One region of the Nostoc sp. DedQUE04 genome, then DNA from elsewhere that is predicted to be linked to it. Evidence: riboswitches for the same ligand, from Rfam matches in the RefSeq annotation. Region 1 holds a riboswitch; each other region holds the start of a gene.

Region 1 (5,460 bases):
CCGTAATGGAGATAGTCGGAATTTGTAAGTCCCATGTAATAATCTATCGCTGCATTTTGGTAACGAGTTGCTTTGGGAATTTTGCTTGATTTTGGCTTGAGCATTCATCAATAAAGTAAGTTTTAGGGTATTAGGCTTGGATTAAATTCTGACCATCGCTTGCAAACTTGTTCGTAGCAATCGGGTGGAGTAATTTTTAGTTGATGTAAAAAATTCACCTCAATCTGAGGTTCAGCCTTTAGCACCAGAAGAATATCTTGGTGGGGATTGTATGTTGCGATCGCGGGTAAAATTGATGAAATCATGGATGAACAGATTGATTGTGATATAAATCCGCCATCCTGAAACGAACGCAAGTAAAACCTAATCAGATCGGAAGGAAGAAATTGCAGGGTGAAGGGAACTGTATCAAGACTTGTATTTGTCGGGTGAGCAACTTTAGTATCCACATCACAAATAACAACTCCCCGCCCAAATAATTGAAATCCTTTCCATCCTGTATAACCGATTACCAGTATATTGTTATGGATAAAGCTGTTTTGCCAGTAGCCGAAATTTCCTTGCCAAACACTATTGGATGGTCGCATTGACTTCCTCCCCCAACACTAATGACTCAATGCGAACCTGCTCAAGCTCCCGACCAATCAACACTAATCGCGTTTGACGGGGTTCGTGGGGTTGCCAAGTCCGATCGTAAAAATAGTCAAATCGATTGCCGACACCCTGTAGTACCAGACGCATGGCTTTGTTCGGAACTGCTACAAATCCCTTAATTCGATAAATTTCTTGCTGTTGCACCAATGTTTGCAAGCGTTTGACTAGAACAGTCGGCTCAAATGCTTGGTCTAGCAGTAGTTGTACTGCATTAATCCCTTCATCATGTTCGTGTTCTTCTTCAGTATCGTGGTGACTGGGACGACTTTCTAAGTTGTCTTCTACCGCAGCATTGAAACCAAGTAACAAATCGCCACTGATTTTACCATCCTGACAAGGAATGACTTTTACACCAGGCGATAAGTTCTGCTTTAGCCAATCCTGCACCCTAACTTGCGTTTGTTCGTCAACGCGATCGCTCTTAGTAAGCAACACTAAATCAGCACAAGCCAGTTGATCTTCAAACAGTTCCTCAATGGGTGTTTCGTGTTCTAGACTAGAGTCGGCTTGTCGCTGTGCTAAGAGGGCTGCTAAATCGCCTACATATTGATTAGTTGCCAACGCTTCACAGTCCACTACAGTAATTACGCTGTCAACTGTAGCGCCTGTGCGAATTTCGGGCCAGCGAAATGCTTGCACCAATGGTTTTGGGAGTGCTAGTCCAGAGGTTTCAATTAACATACAGTCAAGGTTGGCGCGTCGCTGAAGTAATTCTTGCATCGCGGGGAGGAATTCTTCTTGCACCGTACAGCACAGACAACCGTTGGTGAGTTCAACAATATTACTGTTGGAATCTTCTTCATCGTCACAAACTCGGCAATCACGCAAAAGTTCGCCATCAATTCCGATTTCTCCAAATTCATTCACCAAAACAGCAATGCGTCGTCCCTCATTGTTTTGCAGTAAATGGCGAATTAACGTCGTTTTGCCTGCGCCTAGAAATCCTGTAATTACTGTGACGGGAATTTTTTGCATATAAAGTGTGTCGTTTGTTGATTAATCTTGCGATGTGCAGAAAGAAGTTCTAACCGCAGATATCACCCAGTCAGCAGGTCTTAAAATCCAAATATTTATCACTAGCTGCGATCGCTACCGAACCAAGCTTGAGGAATTTTGGTTGGCAAAGTTTCTGTCCATCAATTCTGTGCGTGAGTTTGCCCGCACAGCGCGGAACATTCCAAATCGGCACAGCCCTGCACCAAACGCCAAACGCATCAGTAAAAGTGTCGGTACTTCCCGCACAGACTTGATGAAACCAGACAGCCCAAAACGCACCAATCCCTCTGGTCGAGCTATCCCTTGCCAAATCGAATCGAACCAAGAAGGAAGGGTTTCTTGCGTCCAGTCTGCCGTAATTACCTCCCCCTCAACTAATTCTGTCCCCGCCAAAAGCTCGGAAAAGCCTTCAATACTGGAAAAAGCTGGATGAGACCACTGATCGAGAAGTTGCCGCATTACCGGTTTTTCCCAAAAATTTAGCGGCTTTTGGCGGTCATCCCTCTGATTCCAGTCAGCTACAACCAGCACTCCACCAGGCTTTAGCACCCGCATTAATTCTCTAGCAAAAACAGTTTTATCTGGCATGTGAGGGCCTGCTTCGATTGACCAGACCACATCAAAACTGGCATCTGGAAACGACAATGCCATTGCATCATCAACCGCAAACTGGGCGTTTAGCCCAAGGGGTGTTAACTCCTGGGCGCGTTTCACCTGCTGTGGGCTGATGGTAATCCCTGTGACAGCAAATCCATAATCCTGCGCTAAAATCCGGCTGCTACCCCCAATCCCACAGCCAACATCTAAGACAGTAGTACCAGGAGATAATTTTTCTATTCCACCCCATTTCACCATTTCATGTACAAAGTCAGATTTAGCAGCCAAAAAATCCTTACTTCGTGGCGGCGAACCGTAATGACCAAGGTGAATGTGTTCCCCCCAATAAAACTCTAGGATACCGTCAAGCGTCCATTGATCATAGGAATTGGCGACTGTGGATGAAGATTGATACTTGCGGGCAGTTAGGAAATAAGCCGCAATTCCAATTACTAAAAGCAGAAGAAAACCAATTACAGAATATAATAAAGTTGACATTTTTTTGAACGCTCTTGTACACCTATTTGAGTCGATCTAACGGTTTACTTATTGCTGCTTGTCCCGAATTAGACGAGCGATGTCGTAACCGCCCGACAGAGGCGATTGCAATATACATCATTCGATACATCGACGTTGCAAAGTTTTGAACATCTTGAATAATTTTCCCTTGAAGTAGACTGGGCTTGTATTTGCCTTGAGGGAGAGCCGTTTGTTTGACAAAGGGATGAATAGCAGTAGGAATCTGACCAACTCGGTGAAGATAGAATTTCGGCATGATGATTAACTGAAGTATTAGGCTAGTAAATTAGCAATTTCTATGGGTAATATGGAACAGGACTATGTACGTCATACACGCCATTTATTACCTGTTTTGAACAACTTCCATCTGTTAGTTAATACAGAGTTTTTTTGTTGCTGTGACTATTTGCAAGCGATACTATCATCTGGAGTAGTAATTGCGATCTGCTTGCAGCAGCGATAGCGAAGCGCTGCATCTCAAGACACAACTTGTACCGGAAATTAATCGCTTACCCTCTCATAGAAAGTCGTAATCTGTAGCGTTTTGATATGTGGGGCTATGAGAACGTAAAGCTGAGTAGTTGTAGAAATCTTCATAAGAATACTTATCTGTGCCTCGCAGATGTACAAAATTTACAAGTTCACTTCGGCGGGCATTCTGACTCACAAGGCAAGCCTTGATTACAGCTGCGGGACAGCGCCGGATTTACACCGGACTTTCCCCGTTTCCTCTAGCGGCTGTTTCCCACTAGAACCGAGATTCATCTGAATACTAACACAACTGTGATTTGCTTGCATAAAAATCAATGGTCGATCTATACTGGCATTCGTCATTAATCGGGGCAAGTCTCATTCTTTACCAAAGCTTGCTCTGGATTTTTATTGGACAATTCTTCTAGAAATTTTCAACCCAACAAACTTTTTCGGGTTGCCAGCGTTTGCTGACATAGCGCTGACGGTTCGACTCCGCTCACCGTCAACAATTATTTACATTGCCAAACCTAGTGAACAATTCTTTTCCATTTTTGCAATTATTTTTCTACAATTCATCAACACATCTTGTATGCAAGCTTCATCCACACTTTTTGAGGACTCCACAACGGATATCTATGTTGTTCGTCGCGATGGTTCGACAACACCGTTAGAAATTAATAAAATTCGCACAGTGGTTAATTGGGCTTGTTGCGGACTTTCAGCAAATTCTATTGCTCTAGAAGCACATCTGACAACTCGATTGCGTCCTGGAATTACCACAAGAGAAATTCAAGATAATTTAATTCGCTGTGCTTTAGATTTGTGTAGTCCTGAAGAACCCGATTGGCGCTATGTAGCAGGGCGATTACACATTTGGAGTTTGTGGAAAGAAATAACAGTTAGCCGTGGTTATCAGTACGGTTATTATGCTCGGACTGTACAAACAAAAGTTTTATCAGAACAATACGATCGCCGCATTTTAAGCTACACGGACGCAGAATTAGAGATTGCTAACACTTGGATCAATCCCGACTGGGATGCCGACTATGATTATGCCGGAGCAGTATTACTGACGAAGCGATATCTTCTGGCGAATGAGCTACCACAGGAAGCATTTTTAACTTGTGCGTTATTGATTGCCTCCGTGGAAACACCAGAGAACCGATTAACCTGGGCAAAGCAATTTTATGAAGTGATCGCCCGTCGTCAAATATCCTTAGCAACCCCAATTTTAGCGAACTTGCGGATTCCTAATGGTTCTCTTGCCAGTTGTTTCATTACGGCGATGGACGACAATTTAGAAAGCATTTTTGATGGTATTCATGATGCGGCTCGGATTTCTAAAAATGGTGGCGGCGTGGGCGTAAATCTGTCTCGCATTCGGGCTACTGGTAGTTGGGTGATGGGGAAGAAGAATGCCTCTGGTGGCGTGGTTCCCTGGATTAAGTTATTGAATGATACAGCAGTAGCAGTTAATCAAGGTGGACGCAGAGCAGGTGCTGTCACTGTCAGTCTGGATGTTTGGCATTTGGACTTGCCCGAATTTTTGGAAATGCAAACAGAGAATGGGGACGGGCGACGCAAAGCTTATGACGTGTTCCCGCAATTGGTTGTCAGTGACGAATTTATGCGGCGAGTAGCAGCCGATGAAGAATGGACGTTAGTTGATCCTTATGAGGTGCGAACTCGTTTAGGCATTGAATTGGCAAAAGTTTGGGGTGAAGCATTTGAAAGGGCTTATCTTCAAATCGAAGCCAGTTTAGAAAGTGAGATTACACTTTACAAACGGGTGAATGCTCGTCTTTTACTCAAACAGATGATGCGAACCCAGTTAGAAACCGGGATGCCTTACCTGTGGTTTAAAGATACCGCGAACCGAGCTAATCCCAATCAGCATGAGGGCTATATTCCAGGTGGGAATTTATGCCAGGAATCTTGGTCAAATGTGAAACCTGGTGAAGAAGCACATACGTGTAATCTCGTAAGTATCAATCTGGCAAATCTTGAGGATGAGCAACGAACAGAGATTTGTCAAATCGCAGTACGTATATTAGATAACACCATTGAACTTACTTCACCACCCTTTTATGCTAGTGCCACCCACAATGCCAAATATCGCACAATTGGAGTGGGCTGTATGGGATTAGCCGATTGGTTAGCAAAACGTCATCTTACCTACACCCATCTTCAGGAAATCAGTGATTTATTTGAAGATATCGG
Region 2 (5,460 bases), on a different contig from region 1:
CATTTCTTTTTTCTCAGGCGCTATGGGACTGGATCTTGGTTTTGAGAAAGCAGGTATCGAAATTTCCCTTGCGTGTGAGGTGGATAAGCACTGCCGACAGACCATAGTTGCAAACAAGCCAGATATTGCACTTTTGGGGAATATAGCGTCTTACACTGCTCAGGATATCCTGGATCGTGCCAAACTAGCCAAAGAAGATGTAGATATTATGTTAGGCGGGCCACCCTGCCAAGCTTTTTCCACAGCAGGGGCAAGGCGTGGTTTCAAAGATGAGAGGGGCAATATATTCTTAAAATACATTGAACTTATCTTAGAAATAAGCCCAAAATACGCCGTCATCGAGAATGTAAGAGGTTTTCTTTCAGCACCATTACTGCACCGCCCTCACTCAGAAAGAGGAAGCGGCTGTGTTCCCTTATCCAGAGAAGAAATGCCAGGTGGTGCTTTGAAATATATTGTGAATGAACTTCGTAAAGGTGGTTACAGTATCAGCTTTAACTTATACAACACGGCAAATTATGGTGTCCCCCAAATTAGGGAAAGAGTGGTCATGATCTGCCATCGTGGAAAGAAAAAGGTTCCTTATTTATACCCTACACATTCAGAAAGTGGTGATTTTGGTCTTGATCGGTGGATAACCCTACGTGAATCTATTGCAGATTTAAGCCAAAGTGAGGCAGAGTATATCGAGTTCCCAGAAGGGAGGCTAAAGTATTACAGAATATTAAAAGAGGGTCAATACTGGAAACATCTACCTGAAGAATTGCAGAAAGAAGCATTAGGAAAATCCTATTACTCGGGTGGAGGGAAAACTGGTTTCTTTAGACGCTTGTCATGGGATAGACCAAGCTGTACTTTAGTGACATCTCCAGCCATGCCAGCAACGGATATCTGTCACCCAGAACATCTGCGCCCGTTAAGTATTCAGGAATATAAACGTATTCAGCAATTTCCAGATAGTTGGGTTGTATGTGGTTCCCTCATTGAGCAATATCGGCAGATAGGCAATGCCGTACCTGTCGGGTTTGGAGAAGCAATAGGCAAAGCGATCCTGGCACACATGAGTGGCAAGATAAAACATCCCCCTTTGAACTTCCCATTTTCACGTTATAAAGGTAACGATGATGTTTTATGGGAAGCTAAAATTAGTGAGTCGTTAGAAGAGATAAAACCGATCCAAAGTTCGCTTTTTACAGCAACAGCATATACTGTATAAGAGTTAGGACTTTATCTCTCTTAAAGCAGCAAGGTATTTTTCAACATACGATCTGAAGCCTTCTTCTGAAAGCTCTTCTTTTCCTTCCAATGAGGGGAATTTAGCCCAGTTGTCCCCCTTTTTTTTAGAAAAAGTTCGGAACCATTTTTTAATTGGGGTTCCCTTACGGATAGCGGCAGAAGAAGAGTTTTCAGTATTATCTCTATTTTTTACTTGTAGCGATTGCCAGACATTTTTGTTATCAAAATATATAAAATCAACTGCTTTAACTATAGAACCAGAACACCATATCCATCCATGCGGTTCAATAACTGTCGCAACGTACCTTTCTAGCAAATCCCCTACAATGTTCTCTGCCCCCATTGATAGGCGGTGCAATTCTTCAGCTTTTCCCAATTCCTCATACGGAACTTCAAAATACTTATTCAGGATGATACTTACCATTTCATCTGGTATTGTACTAGATGGCAAGGGTGTTCTTGGGTCACGACCTGTTTTGAAATTTGTAGCACTGGCAATAATATATTCTTCTGTCCCGACGATAGGCTGATTTTTACCTTTTCGCGGTGAAGCCGCAGCAGGGTTATCCGAAAGAAATCGTATGACCATTGTAAATTTATCGCTAAGTGATGGATCAACACTATCCATTGCCTTCTTTGCAATTTCTGCTGAATTTAATATAAATTCCGACATAGGTTCCTGAAATTATTAAAGGCTATCGGTCAATTTCAATACAGTTGAGGTAGAGCAAACTGGATTATAGTGCGCCTGCGATCGCAGTTATTGGACAAGTAGTAAATATGCACAGTATTTTATCTGGCTGTCGTCCAGTTTGATAGTTGGCGCAAAGCTTATTGTTTCGTATTCTCCGATAACTTTAGTGTACGATCGATAAGGTTGTTCGGTTCTGGTGGGAGTCAGCTACCAGAGGTAACGGGGAAAGTTCGGTGCAAATCCGGCACTGTCCCGCAACTGTGAACCAATTTGAGATTAAAGAAAATCTCAAGTTGAGTGAGTCAGGATGCCCGCCGAAATCGATTTATTAGTTTCACATATCTGCGAGGTACAGATGACTACTACTGTAAATATTTCCCCAACTAATCCTTTGGATGTTGCTGAACATACTTTATTTGTTTGCAAAACCTGTGCCAGTGTTTGGCAAAATGGAAAACGCTTAGGTGAAAGTGGTGGTGAAAAACTTCTACACCAACTTCAGCAGCTGGCACAAGATTGGGAGTTACGAGATCGATTCCCAATTCAAGAAGTTGAATGTATGAGTGCTTGTAATCGTTCTTGCGTGGTCGCCTTTAGTGCTAAAGGCAAATTAACATATTTATTTGGTGATTTAGCCGTTGATGGGAGTGCCTCTGCGGTGCTGGAATGTGCTAGTCAATACTATGCTAAAGCAGATGGTTTGCTGCCTTGGTCAGAGCGTCCAGAAGCAATGAAAAAGGGCATTTTAGCAAAGATTCCACCTTTATCTAAATGATGCGCGTTTTGATTCTGGGTGGGACGGGCGATGCAGCAGAATTAGCTGCCAAAGTTACGACTATCCAAGGGTTAGAAGTAATCACCTCTCTAGCTGGCCGCACCCGCGAACCGTCAGTACCGCTGGGCGATTTACGGGTTGGAGGCTTCGGTGGTGTGGCTGGATTGGCTAGCTATCTGCGAGTCATGCAAATCGACTTATTAATTGATGCAACCCATCCTTTCGCTAGTCAGATTTCCTTCAATGCGGCAGATGCGGCAACGGAAGTTGGAGTACCCCGTTTGATGTTAATCCGTCCGCCTTGGGAAAAAGAAAGTGGCGATCGCTGGATTGAAGTTGATAGTGTTGCAGCCGCAGCAATAGCCCTGCAAAATCAGTCACAGCGAGTGTTTTTGACAGTTGGCAGGCAAGAACTCGCCGCTTTTGCTCATTTGGAGAAAATTTGGTTTTTGATGCGGATGATTGACCCTCCTGGCGAAGATGCTTTAGTACCGCCGGGGATGGTATTGTGCGATCGCGGGCCTTTTACCCTCAATAATGAAAGAAAAATTCTGATTGAAAATAACATTGATACCATCGTCAGCAAAAATAGCGGTGGCGATGCCACAAAGCCCAAGATTATTGCCGCGCGAGAACTGGGCGTAAAGGTTGTGATGGTAAATCGTCCAGCGATACCGCCAGGGGAGCAGGTTAATAATGTTGATACCGCTTTGGCGTGGTTATTAGATCGCTGCTAAGTAAATAGGCAAGATTGATAATACTATCTTTCCTTCCGTATAATACACGGGAACCTTCTACAAGATCCGCGATCGCAGTAACGACTTCCATGAAAAATCTAGCTTTATCTGCCATAGCCCTCGTCACCACATCTGGATTAGTTTTCGGGACAATGCCAGCTGCTTCTGCTTTAAGTTGGAGTTGGAATTATTCTGGTACTGGCATAGAGGCGAATGGTACTTTCACTACTAATGACACCCCTAACGATTTGGGTTTTTACTTAATTACTGGAATTACTGGTACGCGAAATGGTGAAACAATTACTAGTCTGCAACCCGCTGGAACTCCAATCCCAGGAAACGAACCTTTTAATGTTGATAATTTAATTAGTCTTAATACTCAGCAGTTAACAGGTGATGGTTTTGGATATTCCACTTCTGGAGGAAACTATTCTAGTCCATTTTTTGCGAGTTTTTTGCCGACACCAGGTTATTTAGAGGTATTTTCTGCGCCGCCACTCATACCAGGTTTTGAAAATTTAGGATTAGAAGATAGTGAGTTACCTATTAGTTTTTCTGCAACTATAGTCACTGTTTCTGAACCCACTTCTATCCTTAGCCTGCTCATTCTAGGTACTCTTGTTGGCGCACCTTCATTACTCAAAGGCCACAATCTATCCAAAATTACTCAGAAGAAGCTCGAAAAAGTTTCCTAAAACCATCAATAACAATTCAAAATTGTACCCTTACAGGGATCTTGCTACGCGTTTAGATGGCGGGCAAGATGCCCACCCCACAATATTGGATAATTTTTTCTTGGAGTTCCCTTAACAATACAAGCCGATGTATTAACAATGCAAGGTATGGTCAAATTTAATTCGCGATGAATTAATGAAATACTGTACTAAAGTGTTGACGTTCGGTTTTAAACCCTTTATTTTGCAATAAAACTTGCGATCGCTCTATAGGCTCTTGGAGACATACAGATTAAAGTAATATAGCAAGGGTGGTATCATTGCATCCAAATGATACCGTAATTTTGTCTAGATATAGAATTCTATCGCCCTGTTGACGATAGATTATTTCTAAAAGGAGTTTGCTGCAATGTCCACAACACCAACTACTAGATTAATTTTAGAGACTTTACTCCCCCATCTCAAAGTAGCAGCAGCCTATGCCCATTTTCTACAACCAAAAATTGCTGCACTTCCCGCTAAAGAAGAAGCAAATAACTTTTTTAGTGCTGCACTTACTGATGCAGATGTGGCTATTCAAAATCTAGTAGAAGTAGTATTACTAGGAACTTTTCCAGATATTCGCTTTTATGGTGAAGAATATGAAAGTTCTAATAATACCAAATATTTTCGCGCTATCGAACTCGGTTCAGAAGGTGATTACTTAGTAACACTTGACCCGATTGATGGTACGAAGTTTTATATGGATGGACATTCTAATTACCAAATTATTCTCAGTATTCTAAATGCGGATGACTTTGAAGCAGTAATTGCCATTTCTCCTGCCCAAAACGTTTATTTTTACGCCCTTCGAGGTGAAGGTGCTTTTAAAGGCACGCTAGACATGAACTTAGAAGCCTGTGCCCCATTAGATATAAGATCCGCCAAACCTGCTATTTTATTGGGATGGGGTATGAATGCGATCGCACCCTTACTAAAAAATCGATATCAAGTAATCGATATAGCGACTGATTACTCTAGTGATATTCAAATTCCCAATCTTAATGGTATTCTTAGTGGTGACTTGAGTGGAGCAATCATCAAGTCGGGCAAATTTCTTGATAGTGCTGCACTTGCTTTTATTGCAAAAGAGGCTGGCTGGATTGTAACTACTGTGGACGGTTCGACTTTACCGCCATTGCATACTTGTAAAAACTATAGTCTGCCCGGATTGATCGTAGCTGCCTCAAAATCTGTTCATCAAGACCTATTAGAAGCAATGCAAAGCTTTAGGAGTAATGAGTTATGAGTTATGAGTTATGAGTAATGAGTTATGAGTAATGAGTTATGAGTTATGAGTTATGA
Region 3 (5,460 bases), on a different contig from region 1:
AGTACCACGACATCTCGACCTGCTGCTAGATGCTCGGCAATTGGTTCAATTTCCTGGTCATAAATAGATTTTGCCTTTTCTGGTTCCAAAGCGCGGGGGAGGTGAAATAGTACCTCGATTTGATTGCCAGGAAGATACTGCGCCACGATCGCTCTAGCGATACTTTCTTTATCTGTGGCTGATTGATAAGCTACTACAGGAGCCGCACGTAATAACCGCAGCGCTTTGAGGGTCAATAGTTCGGGATCGCCCGGGCCGACACCAATTCCATAAAGACGACCTTTAGGTTGCATATTCATTCTTCCTCCGTTGCCAGGGCGTTAACTGCTGCTGCCGCGATCGCACTTCCACCGCGCCGACCGTGTAAGGTTAAAAATGGTACATTTCTGCTATCTGCTGCCAGTGCGGCTTTTGATTCGGCTGCACCGACAAACCCCACTGGAAAGCCCAAGATAATTGCAGGTTTAGTAGCTCCTTCATCGAGTATTTCTAACAGTCGGAACAGGGCTGTGGGCGCATTCCCAATTGCAATTACTGAGCCTTCCAGGTGCGATCGCCATAATTCTATAGCTGCGGCCGACCTTGTAGTACCCATACGCTGGGCAAGTTCTGGCACTTCTGGCTCGTTGAGGGTACAGATAACTTGATTGTTTGCAGACAACCGCCGTCTGGTAACGCCATCGGCAACCATTCGGCAATCGCACAGTATTGGCGCTCCTGCTGCCAGTGCTGCCCTTGCGGATTGCACTGCTGTTGGTGAATATCCCAACTCAGTGACAATATCCGTCATTCCACAGGCATGAATTAGACGCACAGCAACTTTTGCTACATCTGGTGGCAGCACATCTAGGTTCGCTTCTGACCGAATGATTGCGAAGGAATTACGGTAAATTTCGTTGGCATCTCGGATATAGTCGGGCATTCAATTTGGGATTTTAGATTTTAAATTTTGGATTGATTTGTTAGTTAGTATAGATACTTCTTTTTTAATAGAAGAATACCTAATTTAATTAACCGCAGAGAACACAGAGTCAGAGAAAGGGAGGAATCAATCATCTGTATTTATCTGTGGTTCCATTTTCTAAGTGTTTATTAAATAACTGCTGTAATTGTGCTATTGGATATCGATTAGCAAATTCCCCAAAGGACTCATTAGAATTTAAGCGTTGAATTTTATATACATATAGCATCCGCTCTACTAATGCAGGTAGTTCGGCAAAAGTTACATATTGATATAGTTCGCGTCCGAATTTCTGATTACTGTCACCAACATAAACGTGATAGCCTTCCACAGTTCTATTTTCAGCCTCAATGGTGACGCCGAGGAGAGTAATATCACTTTTGCTATGCTGGGCACAAGATTTTTCGCAGCCAGTGAAGTGGATATTAACTGGGTAATCAAGAGTAACGCGAGTTTTAAGATACTCTGCCAATGCCAACGCATGACTTTTAGTGTCAGTGGCAGAAGCGGTGCAACCCTTTTTTCCCGAACAGGCAACTAATCCACCCTTGACGTTGTTTGCAGAAAAATCTAATCCTAATAAAGCAATTTCACCTTGGACATCAGCAACCCATTGCTGAGGAATATCTGTAAGGAGCAAATTTTGCCAAGGGGTTAGCCTGAGAGTTCCACTGCCGTATTTTGCTGCTAAATCTGCTAAACCCCGCATCTGTCTACTTTGCAATCGGCCCAAGGGCAAGACAACACCAATGTAAAATAAGCCTTGCTGACGTTGGGGATGGATGCCAATATGCTGATATTTTTCCCCTTTGCCTTCCTCTACAGTGTACACACACATCGAATTACCCCCCTTAATCCCCCCTTGGAAAGGGGGGAAACTAGAAATACAGTTCCCTCCCCTTTCCAAGGGGAGGGTTAGGGAGGGGTAAAACTTACGCTTAAGCTCTGATGAGTGAACTGTTTCAGACTTGTGTGTACACCGTAGCTTGCCTTGCTCGGAGAGTAGGTCTTTTCTTATTTCACTGTACAAAAAAGAAAAAGGTAAACGCTGCTCAACTTCTTGGAGATAATTTTCACAACCCAAAGTATTCAATAACTCTCTCAAACGTAGCCGCCGCTTACTCGTAGGATGACTATAAGCTAGATAGACATCCGCCAAAGCTGCTAAGACGGGCAAACATTCCTCTGGTGGTAACAAAATTCCCGTATCGCTGGGAGGTTGACTTTTCTCGCCAACACTGAGATAGAGACGAAAATAAACCCGATCGTTAAGTAAGACAGCTGCAAAGGCGATATCATTCAAGCGATCGCACACCTGAATTATCCCACCACCATCAAAGCAAACGCTAAATTTTGCCGACAGTCCCGAAAGCGCGGGATGTGCAGCAATATAATCATCCCAACCTTGGACAAAGGGGCGAGTGTCGATTAATTCTTGGGGATCGATACCAGCAGTTGGACTGGTCATAATATTGCGGATTTGGTCTACAACAGTATTGTCAGAACCCAATCCCATATTTTGTAGGTACTTCAGAACCTCAGCATTTATCCCCGTGCGGATTTCACGAACTTGTAGGTTGGCTCGATTAGTCACATCTATATAGCCGCCACCGTGCTGCTCTGCTATATCTGCGATCGCACGGCACTGCTGACTACTAATAATTCCACCTGGTATTCTAACGCGAGATAATATACCATCTGCGGCAGGAGTAGCATAAAACAAGCCAGGACAAGTGGCAAATCTAGAAACCAAACTTAGAACTCCTTCCCCGTGCAACGCAGGGAGTAGACGGTGAGTGTGTCTTGAGGACATCCTGAGAGTTGGCATTCTGACTTGGGTCATCCCATCACAGCTGCGGCACAGTCCCGGAATTTCACCGGAGTTTCCCAACTCTCAGCTTTAGTAATTTAGACTTTGTTGAGGTTATAGATATCAACCAGACATCATCCAGATAATTATCTTACATTACTATGGTGATAAATTTTAACTGAGCTGATCCACTACCGATCGAAAGATATAGTTCTTGAAGCTAATCTATAAATTGAATTTAGTTATGGCTCAGGCAGGAATGCTTGAGCCTTTTTGTTGCAAAACTTGCTTTAGAAAAAGTTAGGCGATCGCCGCTTCACGAGTAGCAACTTTGCTAAACTGATTTACCGGACGAGGTAAACCAAGATTTTCGCGCAGGGTTCCTGCTTCATACTCTGTACGGAACAGACCGCGACGTTGCAATTCAGGAATTACCAAGTCTACAAACTCATCCAATCCTCCGGGCAACCAGGGCGGCATAATATTAAAGCCATCTGCCCCACCATTGACAAACCAATCTTCTAGCTGATCGGCAATTTGTTCTGGTGTGCCTAGAATCTGACGATGCCCACGCGCTCCAGCTATCGATAAATACAGTTGTCGAATCGTTAAATTCTCTCTCTTGGCTAGGTCAGTCAGAAGTTGCTGACGGCTTTTACCCCCGTTAGTCTCTGGTAACTCCGGCAACGGCCCGTCCAATGGATAGCCAGATAGGTCAAATCCACCGATCATTGAGCCAAGCAAATTTAAGCCGACTACCGGATCGATCAACTCCTGAATTCGATCGAATTTGTCCTTAGCTTCTTGCTCAGTTTTGCCGATAACTGGGAATACACCTGGCATAATCTTAAGATGGTCAGGTGAGCGCCCGTATTGAGCCAGTCTCCCCTTCACATCTGTATAAAATGCCTGAGCTTCTGCCAAGGTCTGTTGGGCAGTGAAAATTACCTCCGCCGTTTGTGCAGCTAGCTCCTTACCATCCTCGGAAGATCCAGCTTGAATGATCACCGGATAACCTTGGATGGGACGCGCCACATTCAGCGGGCCGCGTACTGAAAAATGCTCGCCTTTGTGGTTGGGAACGTGCAGTTTATTTGGATCGAAGTAAATACCCGATTCCTTATCATGTAAGAAGGCGTCGTCCTCCCAACTATCCCAGAGTTTCGTGACTACATCCACAAACTCTTTGGCACGTTGATAACGTAGGGTATGCTCCATGTGCTTTTCCCGATTGAAGTTCAACGCTTCAGCTTCGGTAGCAGAAGTTACGAGATTCCAACCGGCACGGCCACCGCTAAGATAATCTAATGATGCAAATTTGCGGGCGAGATGATAAGGCTCGTTGTAGGTGGTTGATACTGTGGCCGTCAAACCGATGTTTTCCGTCACTACAGATAAAGCCGACAACAGGGTAAGAGGTTCAAAGTGGACGAGTTTGCCATTCCGGCTCAAAAGGTCGGCGCTTTGATTGCGTTGGCGTAGCCCGCCGTAGGCATCGCGCACAGCCACACCATCTGCAAAGAAGATCATGTCAAATTTGCCGCGTTCTGCTGTCTGTGCCAGCTTTTTATAATGCTGAAAGTTCAAACCAGCATTAGCTTGCGCTTCGGGGTGTCGCCATGACGCTACGTGATGACCAGTGCTGGGCAAGAATGCACCTAATCTAAGTTGAGGTTTTTTCGTACTCATGCTTTTTTTTGTAAAATCGTTGTGTTTTTAAACGCAAAGGCACGCAAAGTTAAACCAGTGCGTTGCGCGGTTTCCCAGCGTTGTAGCAACTGGCGTAGCGCAGAGGAACGCAGAGTTTTGCCGAATTTATGCAATGTTGTACTAGGGTGTTATGAGTTAAATCACGTTAGTTTTTGGATTTTGAATTGCTTACACTGGCTGGGGTTTGAGTAAATCTGTTTTGGTAACAAATTCACTGAATGTACTTGCAACCTGCTGCGGTAATGCGATCGCTGGAGTTTGTAACGGCAACCTGGGAAATAATAATTCTGCAACTCGATAAGCTTCTTCGAGATGGGGATACCCTGAGAAAACAAAGGTATCAATTCCTAAATCGGCATATTCTAGCATTCGCGCTGCAACTGTGTCTGGATCTCCAACTAAGGCAGTCCCAGCACCTCCACGCACTAAGCCAACACCTGCCCATAAGTTGGGGCTAATTTCTAGGTTTTTGCGATTACCTTTATGCAGTTGGGCCATGCGGCGTTGTCCTTCTGATTCAGACTGAGCAAACCGCTGATGTGCAGCTGCTATGGTTTCATCATCGACATACTGAATCAGTTCGTTGGCTGCATCCCAAGCTTTTTGCGTAGTTTCCCTGACTATGACGTGCATCCGAATTCCAAAGCGGACTGTTCTACCTTGTTCTGCTGCTAATTGGCGTACTTTTGCAATCTTTTCGGCAACTCGATCTGGTGGTTCACCCCAAGTTAAATATACATCAATGTGTTTGGCAGCAACTTGGAGCGCCGCATCTGAAGAACCGCCAAAATATAGGGTGGGATAAGGCTTTTGTACGGGAGGAAATTGGAGTTTAGCGCCTTGAACTTGCAAATGGCGACCACTATAGGTTACTTCTTCACCTTGCATGAGCGATCGCCAAATTGTCAAAAACTCATCTGTGAGTTCATAACGCTGGTCATGATCTAAGAAAATCCCATCTTTTGCAAGTTCTTTGGTG

Evidence for each region. A riboswitch is a leader RNA that binds a small molecule or an ion and turns the genes downstream of it on or off. The one in region 1 is predicted to bind cobalamin.
Region 2: another riboswitch for cobalamin. It lies ahead of RM049_RS03150 (DUF1636 family protein); the one in region 1 lies ahead of RM049_RS15110 (hypothetical protein).
Region 3: another riboswitch for cobalamin. It lies ahead of cobG (precorrin-3B synthase); the one in region 1 lies ahead of RM049_RS15110 (hypothetical protein).

What each region holds. Positions count from the first base shown of each region.
Region 1 covers NZ_JAVRCA010000018.1:40,212-45,671, forward strand. The annotation lists gene RM049_RS15090 (class I SAM-dependent methyltransferase) at 1-104, opposite strand, end outside; gene RM049_RS15095 (hypothetical protein) at 123-587, opposite strand; gene cobW (cobalamin biosynthesis protein CobW) at 571-1,629, opposite strand; gene RM049_RS15105 (methyltransferase domain-containing protein) at 1,744-2,745, opposite strand; gene RM049_RS15110 (hypothetical protein) at 2,768-3,022, opposite strand; cobalamin riboswitch at 3,397-3,540, opposite strand; gene RM049_RS15115 (ribonucleoside-diphosphate reductase subunit alpha) at 3,830-5,460, shown strand, end outside.
Region 2 covers NZ_JAVRCA010000003.1:123,896-129,355, forward strand. The annotation lists gene RM049_RS03140 (DNA cytosine methyltransferase) at 1-1,216, shown strand, start outside; gene RM049_RS03145 (SinI family restriction endonuclease) at 1,220-1,909, opposite strand; partial or broken gene RM049_RS39200 (uroporphyrin-III C-methyltransferase) at 1,956-2,052, shown strand; cobalamin riboswitch at 2,102-2,264, shown strand; gene RM049_RS03150 (DUF1636 family protein) at 2,286-2,705, shown strand; gene RM049_RS03155 (cobalt-precorrin-6A reductase) at 2,705-3,442, shown strand; gene RM049_RS03160 (PEP-CTERM sorting domain-containing protein) at 3,532-4,137, shown strand; gene RM049_RS03165 (inositol monophosphatase family protein) at 4,526-5,404, shown strand.
Region 3 covers NZ_JAVRCA010000047.1:17,863-23,322, reverse strand. The annotation lists gene RM049_RS26415 (precorrin-2 C(20)-methyltransferase) at 1-293, opposite strand, end outside; gene RM049_RS26410 (precorrin-8X methylmutase) at 296-922, opposite strand; gene cobG (precorrin-3B synthase) at 1,053-2,789, opposite strand; cobalamin riboswitch at 2,763-2,894, opposite strand; gene RM049_RS26400 (LLM class flavin-dependent oxidoreductase) at 3,072-4,460, opposite strand; gene ssuD (FMNH2-dependent alkanesulfonate monooxygenase) at 4,650-5,460, opposite strand, start outside.